2 regions of the Streptomyces sp. NPDC093586 genome follow, and region 1 is predicted to be linked to the other one. Evidence: predicted binding sites of a transcription regulator. Region 1 holds the regulator's gene; the other holds the start of a gene.
The links. The regulator HspR, encoded in region 1, represses chaperone genes until heat shock. The targets are predictions, from matches to a motif close to TTGAGNNNNNNNNNCTCAA.
Positions count from the first base shown of each region.

Region 2: the regulator HspR is predicted to act here: its motif matches at 2,205-2,223, upstream of lon (endopeptidase La).

Region 1 is NZ_JBIWJA010000056.1:18,616-23,027, forward strand. Features, by position in the region: gene ACIRFH_RS34140 (substrate-binding domain-containing protein) at 1-1,091, opposite strand, end outside; gene ACIRFH_RS34145 (heat shock protein transcriptional repressor HspR) at 1,485-1,934, opposite strand; gene dnaJ (molecular chaperone DnaJ) at 1,940-3,121, opposite strand; gene grpE (nucleotide exchange factor GrpE) at 3,164-3,811, opposite strand; gene dnaK (molecular chaperone DnaK) at 3,808-4,412, opposite strand, start outside.
Region 2 is NZ_JBIWJA010000003.1:113,390-117,801, forward strand. Features, by position in the region: gene lon (endopeptidase La) at 1-2,182, opposite strand, end outside; gene ACIRFH_RS04530 (spermidine synthase) at 2,368-3,057, shown strand; gene ACIRFH_RS04535 (response regulator transcription factor) at 3,171-3,908, shown strand; gene ACIRFH_RS04540 (sensor histidine kinase) at 3,905-4,412, shown strand, end outside.

The DNA.
Region 1 (4,412 bases):
GCCGCGCAGTCCGCCGCGAACTTCGCCGTGCAGATGTCGGAGACCTTGTAGAAGCCGTCCGCCACGACCGTGTCCTTGATGTTGGCCTTGGTCAGGGCGACGACCGGGACCAGCTGCGCCGGAATGCCCTGGTGGCTGGGGCTGTCGACCTTGTCGCGGGTGAGCGCGTCGAACTGGATGTCCCGTCCCTGGACGTACGCCACGACCATCTCCGCGGCGTTCTCGGCCTCCTGCGGGTAGGCCTTGTAGACGCTCATGTACTGCTCGCCGGCGACGATCCGCTGGACCGCCGACAACTCCGCGTCCTGGCCGGTGATCGGCGGCAGCTCGGTGACACCCGCCGCCTCCAGCGCCTCGATGATGCCGCCCGCCATGCCGTCGTTGGCGGAGTAGACGCCGTCGATGCCGTTCTTGCCGAGCGCCTCGATCGCCTCGGCCATGTTCGCCTCGGCGTTCTCCGGCTTCCAGCCCTGGGTGTCGAAGGACCGGGCGATCGTCACCTTGCCGTTCAGCTCGGCCATCGCACCGGCCTTGAACTGCTTGGCGTTCGGGTCGGTGGGCGAGCCGTTCATCATGACGATCCTGGCCGGGGTGTCGCTGCCGCCGAGCGCCTCGACGAGGGAGCGCCCCTGGACCTCGCCGACCAGCTCGTTGTCGAAGGAGATGTAGGCGGTGATCGGGCCCTCGGCCAGCCGGTCGTAGGCGAAGACCGGGATGCCGGCGTCCTTGGCCTTCTGCACGCTCGGCGCGATGGTGTGCGAGTTCACGGCGTCCAGGACGATCGCGTCGACCTTGTCGTCGATCATCTTCTGCATCTGCTCGGCCTGCTTGGTCTCGTCCGCCCCGGCGTTGGCGTACTCGACCTTGCCCTGCTCGCGGGTCAGGGAGGCGATCTTCTTCTCGAAGTACGGGTGGTCGAACTCCTCGTAGCGCGTGTTCTCCGTCTCCGGGAGCAGCAGGCCCACCGTGATGTCGTTGCCCTTGGACGGGCTCGCCTCGTCGCTGCTCTCCGACGCGCCGAGTGCCCCGCAGCCGGCCAGCAGGAGGGACATGGAGGTGGCGGCCACGGATATGGCGATACGACGACGCATGCGAGGGCTCACTTCATGTGCGATTCGGGACGTGGGCACAGCAGTGCGGCCCATGTGACTGAAAAGCCAACGCTTCACCCACCATCGGCGTCAAGGGGAACCACTTAACGAGATGGGAACAGTACGTTCCGCCGAACTTGCGGACGTGCTGCGGAGGATGTGGGGAGATCCGCCGGGGGCACGCACACGGGCTGGACACGGATGTGTCCGCGCCGTCGTCCGGCGCCGGACGACGGCCGGCCCCGGACTGCCGACGCCGCCCCGCCGCCCCACGAAGAGACCCGCCGGTCCCGCACCGGAGCGCCGTGGCCCCGGCTCCGCCGGCAAACGGGCGCACGCGAAGGGGCCCGGGAGTCCGCGTACGGACTCCCGGGCCCCTCCACCGGGTCGGCGTCAGCCCTGCTGCTGCCGCTTCGGGCGCCACACCACCAGGGCGCTGGTCTGCTGGACCTCCTGGTACGGCACCAGGTCACGGCGGTACGAGGCGTGCACCGCCGCCTCGCGCTGGCGCATCGCCGTGGCGGCGCCGTCGAGGGCGTCCTGCATCTCGGCCAGGCGCGCCTGGAGCGCGGCGACCTGGTTCTCCAGTTCGATGATGCGCTTGATGCCGGCCAGGTTGATGCCCTCGTCCTGCGACAACTGCTGCACCTGACGGAGCAGTTCGATGTCACGGGCCGAGTAGCGCCGGCCGCGCCCGGCCGTGCGGTCCGGGGAGACCAGGCCGAGGCGGTCGTACTGACGCAGGGTCTGCGGGTGCAGACCGGAGAGCTGGGCCGCCACCGAGATGACGTAGACCGGGGTGTCCTCGGTCAGTTCATACGGATTACGCCGACGACCGTCCATTCCCGTCAAGCTCCCTTCGCGGCCTGGAACAGCTCCGCCCGCGGATCCTCGTCCGCGGTCGCCTCGCGATACGCCTCGAGCGCGTCACGAGCCTTCCCCGACAGGTCCTTCGGAACACTCACCTCCACGGTGACCAGGAGGTCGCCGCGGGTGCCGTCCTTGCGGACCGCGCCCTTGCCCCGGGCGCGCATGGTGCGCCCGCCCGGCGTGCCCGCCGGCAGCTTCAGCGTGACCGGCGGCCCGCCCAGGGTCGGGACGCGGACCTCACCGCCGAGCGCCGCCTCGGCGAAGGTGACCGGGACGGTGACGGTGAGGTTGTCGCCCTTGCGGCCGAAGACGGGGTGCTCCTTGACGTGGACCACCACGTACAGGTCGCCCGCCGGGCCGCCCCGCTCGCCCGGCGCGCCCTTGCCGCGCAGCCGGATGCGCTGCCCGTCCGACACCCCGGCCGGGATGCGGACCTGCATCGTCCGCGAGGACTTGGCGCGTCCGGAGCCCTTGCAGACCTCGCAGGGGTTCTCCGCGATCAGGCCGCGGCCCTTGCAGTCCGGGCAGGGGTCGGTCAGCGAGAAGCCGCCGCCCGAGCCCCGGGCGACCTGGCCGGTGCCGACGCAGGTCGGGCACACGCGCGGCGTGCCGTTCTTGTCGCCGGTGCCCGAACAGGCCTTGCAGGGCTGCTGGCTGGACATGCGCAGCGGGACCGTCGCGCCCTCGATGGCCTCCGTGAAGCTGAGGGTGACCTCGGACTCCACGTCCTGGCCGCGCCGCGGCTGGGTCCGCGTGCCGGTGCCGGGACCGCCGGCGCCGGTGCGGTTGAACAGGCCCCCGAAGACGTCCCCGAGACCGCCGCCGAAGCCGCCGGCCCCGCCCTGGGCGCCTCCGAAGAGGTCGCCCAGGTCGAAGTTGAAGGTGCCGCCGCCCGCGCCCGGCCCCGGGCGGAATCCGCCGTTGCCGAAGAGCGCGCGGGCCTCGTCGTACTCCTTGCGCTTCTTGGGGTCACCGAGGACGTCGTTCGCCTCGGAGATCTCCTTGAAGCGTTCCTCGGCCCTGGCGTTGCCCTTGTTGGCGTCCGGGTGGAACTCGCGGGCGAGCTTCCGGTACGCCTTCTTGATCTCGGCCTCGGTGGCGTCCTTGGGGACGCCGAGAACCTTGTAGTAGTCCTTCTCGATGAAGTCCTTGGTGCTCATCCCCGACGTCCCTCCTCTCCTGCGTACGCGTACGTCGTGACGTCAGCCCTCCTCCGGGCCACCGTTCTCCTTGTCGTCGGCCGCCTCGGCCGGCTCCTCGGCCTTGACGGTCTGCGCACCCGGCTGCGGCTCGGCCACCGCCACCCGCGCGGGGCGGATGGTGCGCTCGCCGATCCGGTACCCGGGCTGCAGAATCGCCACGCAGGTCGTCTCGGTGACGTCCGGCGCGTACGAGTGCATCAGGGCCTCGTGGATCGTCGGGTCGAAGGGCTCGCCCTCCTTGCCGAACTGCTGGAGGCCCATCTTCGCCACGGTGGACTCCAGCGACTCCGCGACGGACTTGAATCCGCCGACGAGTTCGCCGTGCTCCCGGGCGCGGCCGACGTCGTCGAGCACGGGCAGCAGCTCGGACAGGAGGTTCGCGACGGCGACCTCCTTGACCGCGACGCGGTCCCGCTCCACCCGACGGCGGTAGTTCTGGTACTCGGCCTGGAGGCGCTGGAGGTCCGCCGTGCGCTCGTCGAGCGCCTTGCGTGCCTGATCCAGCTGGGCCACCAGACCCGCGTTCTCACTCGCGTCCCCGGCCGGGGCCGCCTCCTCCTCGGAGGCGGCCGTCGGTTCGGCGGCGTCAGGGGCGGCGCCAGAGGGGACGTCGGGCTTCTCGTCGAAGCCCGGGGTCTCCTCGGTCACGCCGCACCGTCCTTGCGCTCGTCGTCCACGATCTCGGCGTCGACGACGTCGTCGTCGGCGGCCTTGTCACCCGCCGCGCCGGCACCCGGGGCCCCGCCGGCGGCCTGCGCGCCCTGGGCGTCGGCGTACATGGCCTGGCCCAGCTTCTGCGAGACGGCGGCGACCTTCTCGGTGGCGGTGCGGATCTCGGCGGTGTCCTCGCCCTTGAGCTTCTCCTTCAGCTCGGCGACGGCCTGCTCGACCTCGGTCTTCACCTCGCCGGGGACCTTGTCCTCGTTGTCCTTGAGGAACTTCTCCGTCTGGTAGACGAGCTGCTCGCCCTGGTTGCGGGTCTCGGCGGCCTCGCGGCGGCGGTGGTCCTCCTCCGCGTACTGCTCGGCCTCCTGGCGCATCCGGTCGACCTCGTCCTTCGGCAGCGAGGAGCCGCCGGTGACGGTCATCTTCTGCTCCTTGCCCGTGCCCAGGTCCTTCGCGGTCACGTGCATGATGCCGTTGGCGTCGATGTCGAAGGAGACCTCGATCTGCGGGACGCCGCGCGGCGCCGGCGGCAGACCGGTCAGCTCGAACATCCCGAGCTTCTTGTTGTACGCCGCGATCTCGC
Region 2 (4,412 bases), on a different contig from region 1:
CCTCGCCGGTCATCGCCACGTCGGTGCGGACCAGCCGGCCCGACAGCAGCGAGGCGAGGGCCGTGGTCATCGTGACGCCGGCGCTCGGGCCGTCCTTGGGGACCGCGCCCGCCGGGAAGTGGATGTGCACGCCCCGGTCCTTCAGGTCGGCCACCGGCAGTTCGAGCTCGGCGCCGTGGCTGCGCAGGAAGCTCAGCGCGATCTGCGCGGACTCCTTCATCACGTCGCCCAGCTGGCCGGTCAGCGTCAGACCCGCCGCGCCCGTCTCCGGGTCGGCCAGCGACGCCTCGACGTACAGCACGTCGCCGCCCGCGCCGGTGACCGCGAGGCCCGTGGCCACGCCCGGCACCGAGGTGCGCCGCTCGGCCGGGTCCTGCGCGGACTCGGGCACGTGGTGCGGCCGGCCGATCAGATCGCGCAGGTCGCCGTCGGTGACGGTGAACGGCAGCTCCCGCTCGCCCAGCTCGTGCCGGGCCGCCACCTTGCGCAGCAGCCGCGCGATCGACCGCTCCAGGGTGCGCACGCCGGCCTCGCGGGTGTACTCGCCGGCCAGCCTGCGCAGCGCGCCCTCGTCGATCGTGACCTCGTCCTTGTCCAGGCCGGCCCGCTCCAGCTGGCGCGGGACCAGGTGGTCACGGGCGATGACGACCTTCTCGTCCTCGGTGTAGCCGTCCAGCCGCACGATCTCCATGCGGTCGGCCAGCGCCTCCGGGATCGCCTCCAGCACATTGGCGGTGGCCAGGAAGACGACGTCGGACAGGTCGAGCTCGACCTCCAGGTAGTGGTCCCGGAAGGTGTGGTTCTGGGCCGGGTCGAGGACCTCCAGCAGGGCCGCGGCCGGGTCGCCCCGGAAGTCGGATCCCACCTTGTCGATCTCGTCCAGGAGCACGACCGGGTTCATCGACCCGGCCTCCTTGATCGCCCGCACGATCCGGCCGGGCAGCGCGCCGACGTACGTACGCCGGTGGCCGCGGATCTCGGCCTCGTCGCGGACGCCGCCGAGGGCGACGCGGACGAACTTGCGTCCCATGGCGTGCGCGACGGACTCGCCGAGCGACGTCTTGCCGACGCCGGGCGGTCCCACCAGGGCCAGCACGGCACCGCCGCGGCGGCCGCCGACGACACCGAGGCCGCGGTCGTTGCGCCGCTTGCGCACGGCCAGGTACTCGGTGATCCGCTCCTTCACGTCCTGCAGGCCCGCGTGCTCGGCGTCCAGGACGGCCTGGGCGCCCCGGATGTCGTAGGCGTCCTCGGTGCGCTCGTTCCACGGCATCTCCAGGACCGTGTCCAGCCAGGTGCGGATCCACGAGCCCTCGGGCGACTGGTCGGAGGCCCGCTCGAGCTTGTCGACCTCCTTGAGCGCGGCCTCCCGGACCTTCTCGGGCAGGTCCGCGGCCTCGACACGGGCGCGGTAGTCGTCGGACTCCTCGCCCTCCTGCTCGCCGTTCAGCTCCCGCAGCTCCTTGCGCACGGCCTCCAGCTGGCGGCGCAGCAGGAACTCGCGCTGCTGCTTGTCGACGCCCTCCTGGACGTCCTTGGCGATGGTCTCGGCGACGTCCTGCTCGGCGAGGTGGTCGCGCAGCTGCTTCGTGGCGAGCCTGAGGCGGGCCACCGGGTCGGCGGTCTCCAGCAGCTCGACCTTCTGCTCGGTGGTCAGGAACGGCGAGTAGCCGGAGTTGTCGGCCAGCGCCGAGACGCCGTCGATGGCCTGGACGCGGTCCACGACCTGCCAGGCGCCGCGCTTGCGCAGCCAGGCGGTGGCGAGGGCCTTGTACTCCTTGACGAGTTCGGTCACCTGCCCGGGCAGCGGGTCGGGCACGCTCTCGTCGATCTGCGTGCCCTCGACCCACAGGGCGGCGCCGGGGCCGGTGGTGCCGGCGCCGATCCTCACCCTGCTGCGGCCCCGGATGAGGGCGCCCGGGTCGCCGTCCGCGAGACGGCCGACCTGTTCGACCGTGCCGAGGACGCCGGTCTTCGCGTAGGTGCCGTCGATGCGCGGCACCAGCAGGACCCGGGGCTTGCCGGGTTCGTCCCTGGCGGCGGCCTGCGCGGCCTCCACCGCGGCCCGCACCTCGGGATCGCTCAGATCCAGCGGGACCACCATCCCGGGCAGCACGATCTCGTCGTCGAGCGGCAGCACGGGCAGGGTGAGCGGTGTGAACGCCGTGGACTCAGCAGCCATGATCTCCCCTTCGGCAGTCAAGTTGAGTTATGCCGACTCAATGCTCGGGAGCCGATGATTGTTCCCAGGGTCCTGTTCGCTGTGAGCGATCAAGGAGCGGTGCCGACCGGAAGCCGCCTCCTCACGCACCACAGCACGGCCGGAACCCCGGTGATTCCCCCCGACGGAAGTGCCAGGATGGGCCGATGCCCCTCACCTCTTACGACTCCCACGACACCCCGGAAGTTCTGGACCGTCGCGAGGGCCCGTACGGCGAGGTCGTCCTGCGCCGGCACGGGGCGTTGCTGCAGATCATCGCGAACGGCTGCTTCCTGATGGACACCTCCGACGGGCGCTCGGAGCGCCGGCTCGTCGACGCGGCGGCCGAGGCGCTCGACGGCCGGGCCGCACCGCACCTGCTCATCGGCGGGCTCGGCGTCGGCTTTTCGCTCGTGCACGCGTCCGCCGACCCCCGCTGGGGCCGGATCGCGGTCGTCGAACGCGAACGCGCCGTCATCGACTGGCACCGCGCCGGACCGCTGGCCGAGGTGTCCCGCGGGGCGCTGGCCGACCCCCGCACGGAGATCGTCGAGGCGGATCTGACGGATTACGTCAATGAGACTTCCGCCACGTACGACGCGCTGTGCCTCGACATCGACAACGGCCCCGACTGGACCGTCACCGAGGGCAACGACGGACTGTACTCGCCGGCCGGACTGGCAGGCTGCGCACGGGTGTTGAGGCCCGGCGGGGTGCTCGCCGTGTGGTCCGCGCAGCCCTCTCCGGAATTCGAAGAAACCTTGCGTAATGCCGGGTTCCAGCAGGTGCGTACCGAAGAGATCCCCGTTGCCCGGGGCGTTCCGGACGTCGTCCACCTCGGCGTCGGGCCTGGATAGCAAAGCCGTGGCGCATCCCCGTACGCTGCTGCCCTGACGCGGATCGTTCAAGCGTCGAGCGCAGTCATGGGATCACCCCACGGATTCCGGAAAGCACACCTCAGGGGCGGGCGATGGAACAGACACAGACCTCCCACAACGGCACGGCGGCGACCCAGGGCGCACAGCGCCGGGTGCTGGTGGTCGAGGACGACCAGACGATCGTGGACGCCATCGCGACCCGCCTGCGCGCCGAGGGGTTCCTGGTGCAAACGGCGGGCGACGGCCCGGCCGCCGTCGACACGGCCGAGGCCTGGCAGCCCGACCTGCTGATCCTCGACATCATGCTGCCCGGCTTCGACGGCCTGGAGGTCTGCCGCCGCGTGCAGGCCCAGCGGCCGGTGCCGGTGCTGATGCTCACCGCCCGCGACGACGAGACGGACATGCTGGTCGGCCTCGGCGTGGGTGCCGACGACTACATGACCAAGCCGTTCTCGATGCGCGAGCTGGCCGCGCGCGTGCACGTGCTGCTGCGCCGGGTGGAGCGGGCCGTCGTGGCCGCCTCGACGCCGCGCAGCGGCATCCTGCGCCTCGGTGAGCTGGAGATCGACCACGCGCAGCGCCGGGTGCGGGTGCGCAGCGAGGACGTCCACCTGACGCCCACCGAGTTCGACCTGCTGGTGTGCCTGGCGAACACCCCGCGCGCGGTGCTCTCCCGCGAGCAGCTGCTGGCCGAGGTCTGGGACTGGGCGGACGCCTCGGGCACCCGGACCGTCGACAGCCACATCAAGGCGCTGCGCCGCAAGATCGGGGCCGAGCGCATCCGCACCGTGCACGGTGTGGGCTACGCGCTGGAGACGCCGACCCCATGAGTCCGGAACGGGAAGCCGCACGGAGGAGCCCCGGGGCACCCTGGGGCGGCGTACGCCCGTTCTCGATCAAGACCAAGCTGGGCGCGCTGGTCGTCACGTCGGTGCTGATCACCACCGGTCTGTCGGTGATCGCGGTGCACACCAAGACGGAGCTGCGCTTCATCACGGTCTTCTCGATGATCGCCACGCTGCTGATCACTCAGTTCGTGGCGCACTCGCTGACCGCGCCGCTGGACGAGATGAACGCCGTCGCCCGGTCCATCTCGCACGGCGACTACACGCGCCGGGTGCGCGAGAACCGCCGCGACGAGCTGGGCGACCTCGCCGTCACGATCAACCGCATGGCCGACGACCTGGAGGCCCAGGACCTCCAGCGCAAGGAGCTGGTGGCGAACGTCTCGCACGAGCTGCGCACCCCCATCGCGGGTCTGCGCGCGGTGCTGGAGAACATCGTCGACGGCGTCACCGAGGCCGACCCGGAGACCATGCGCACGGCCCTGAAGC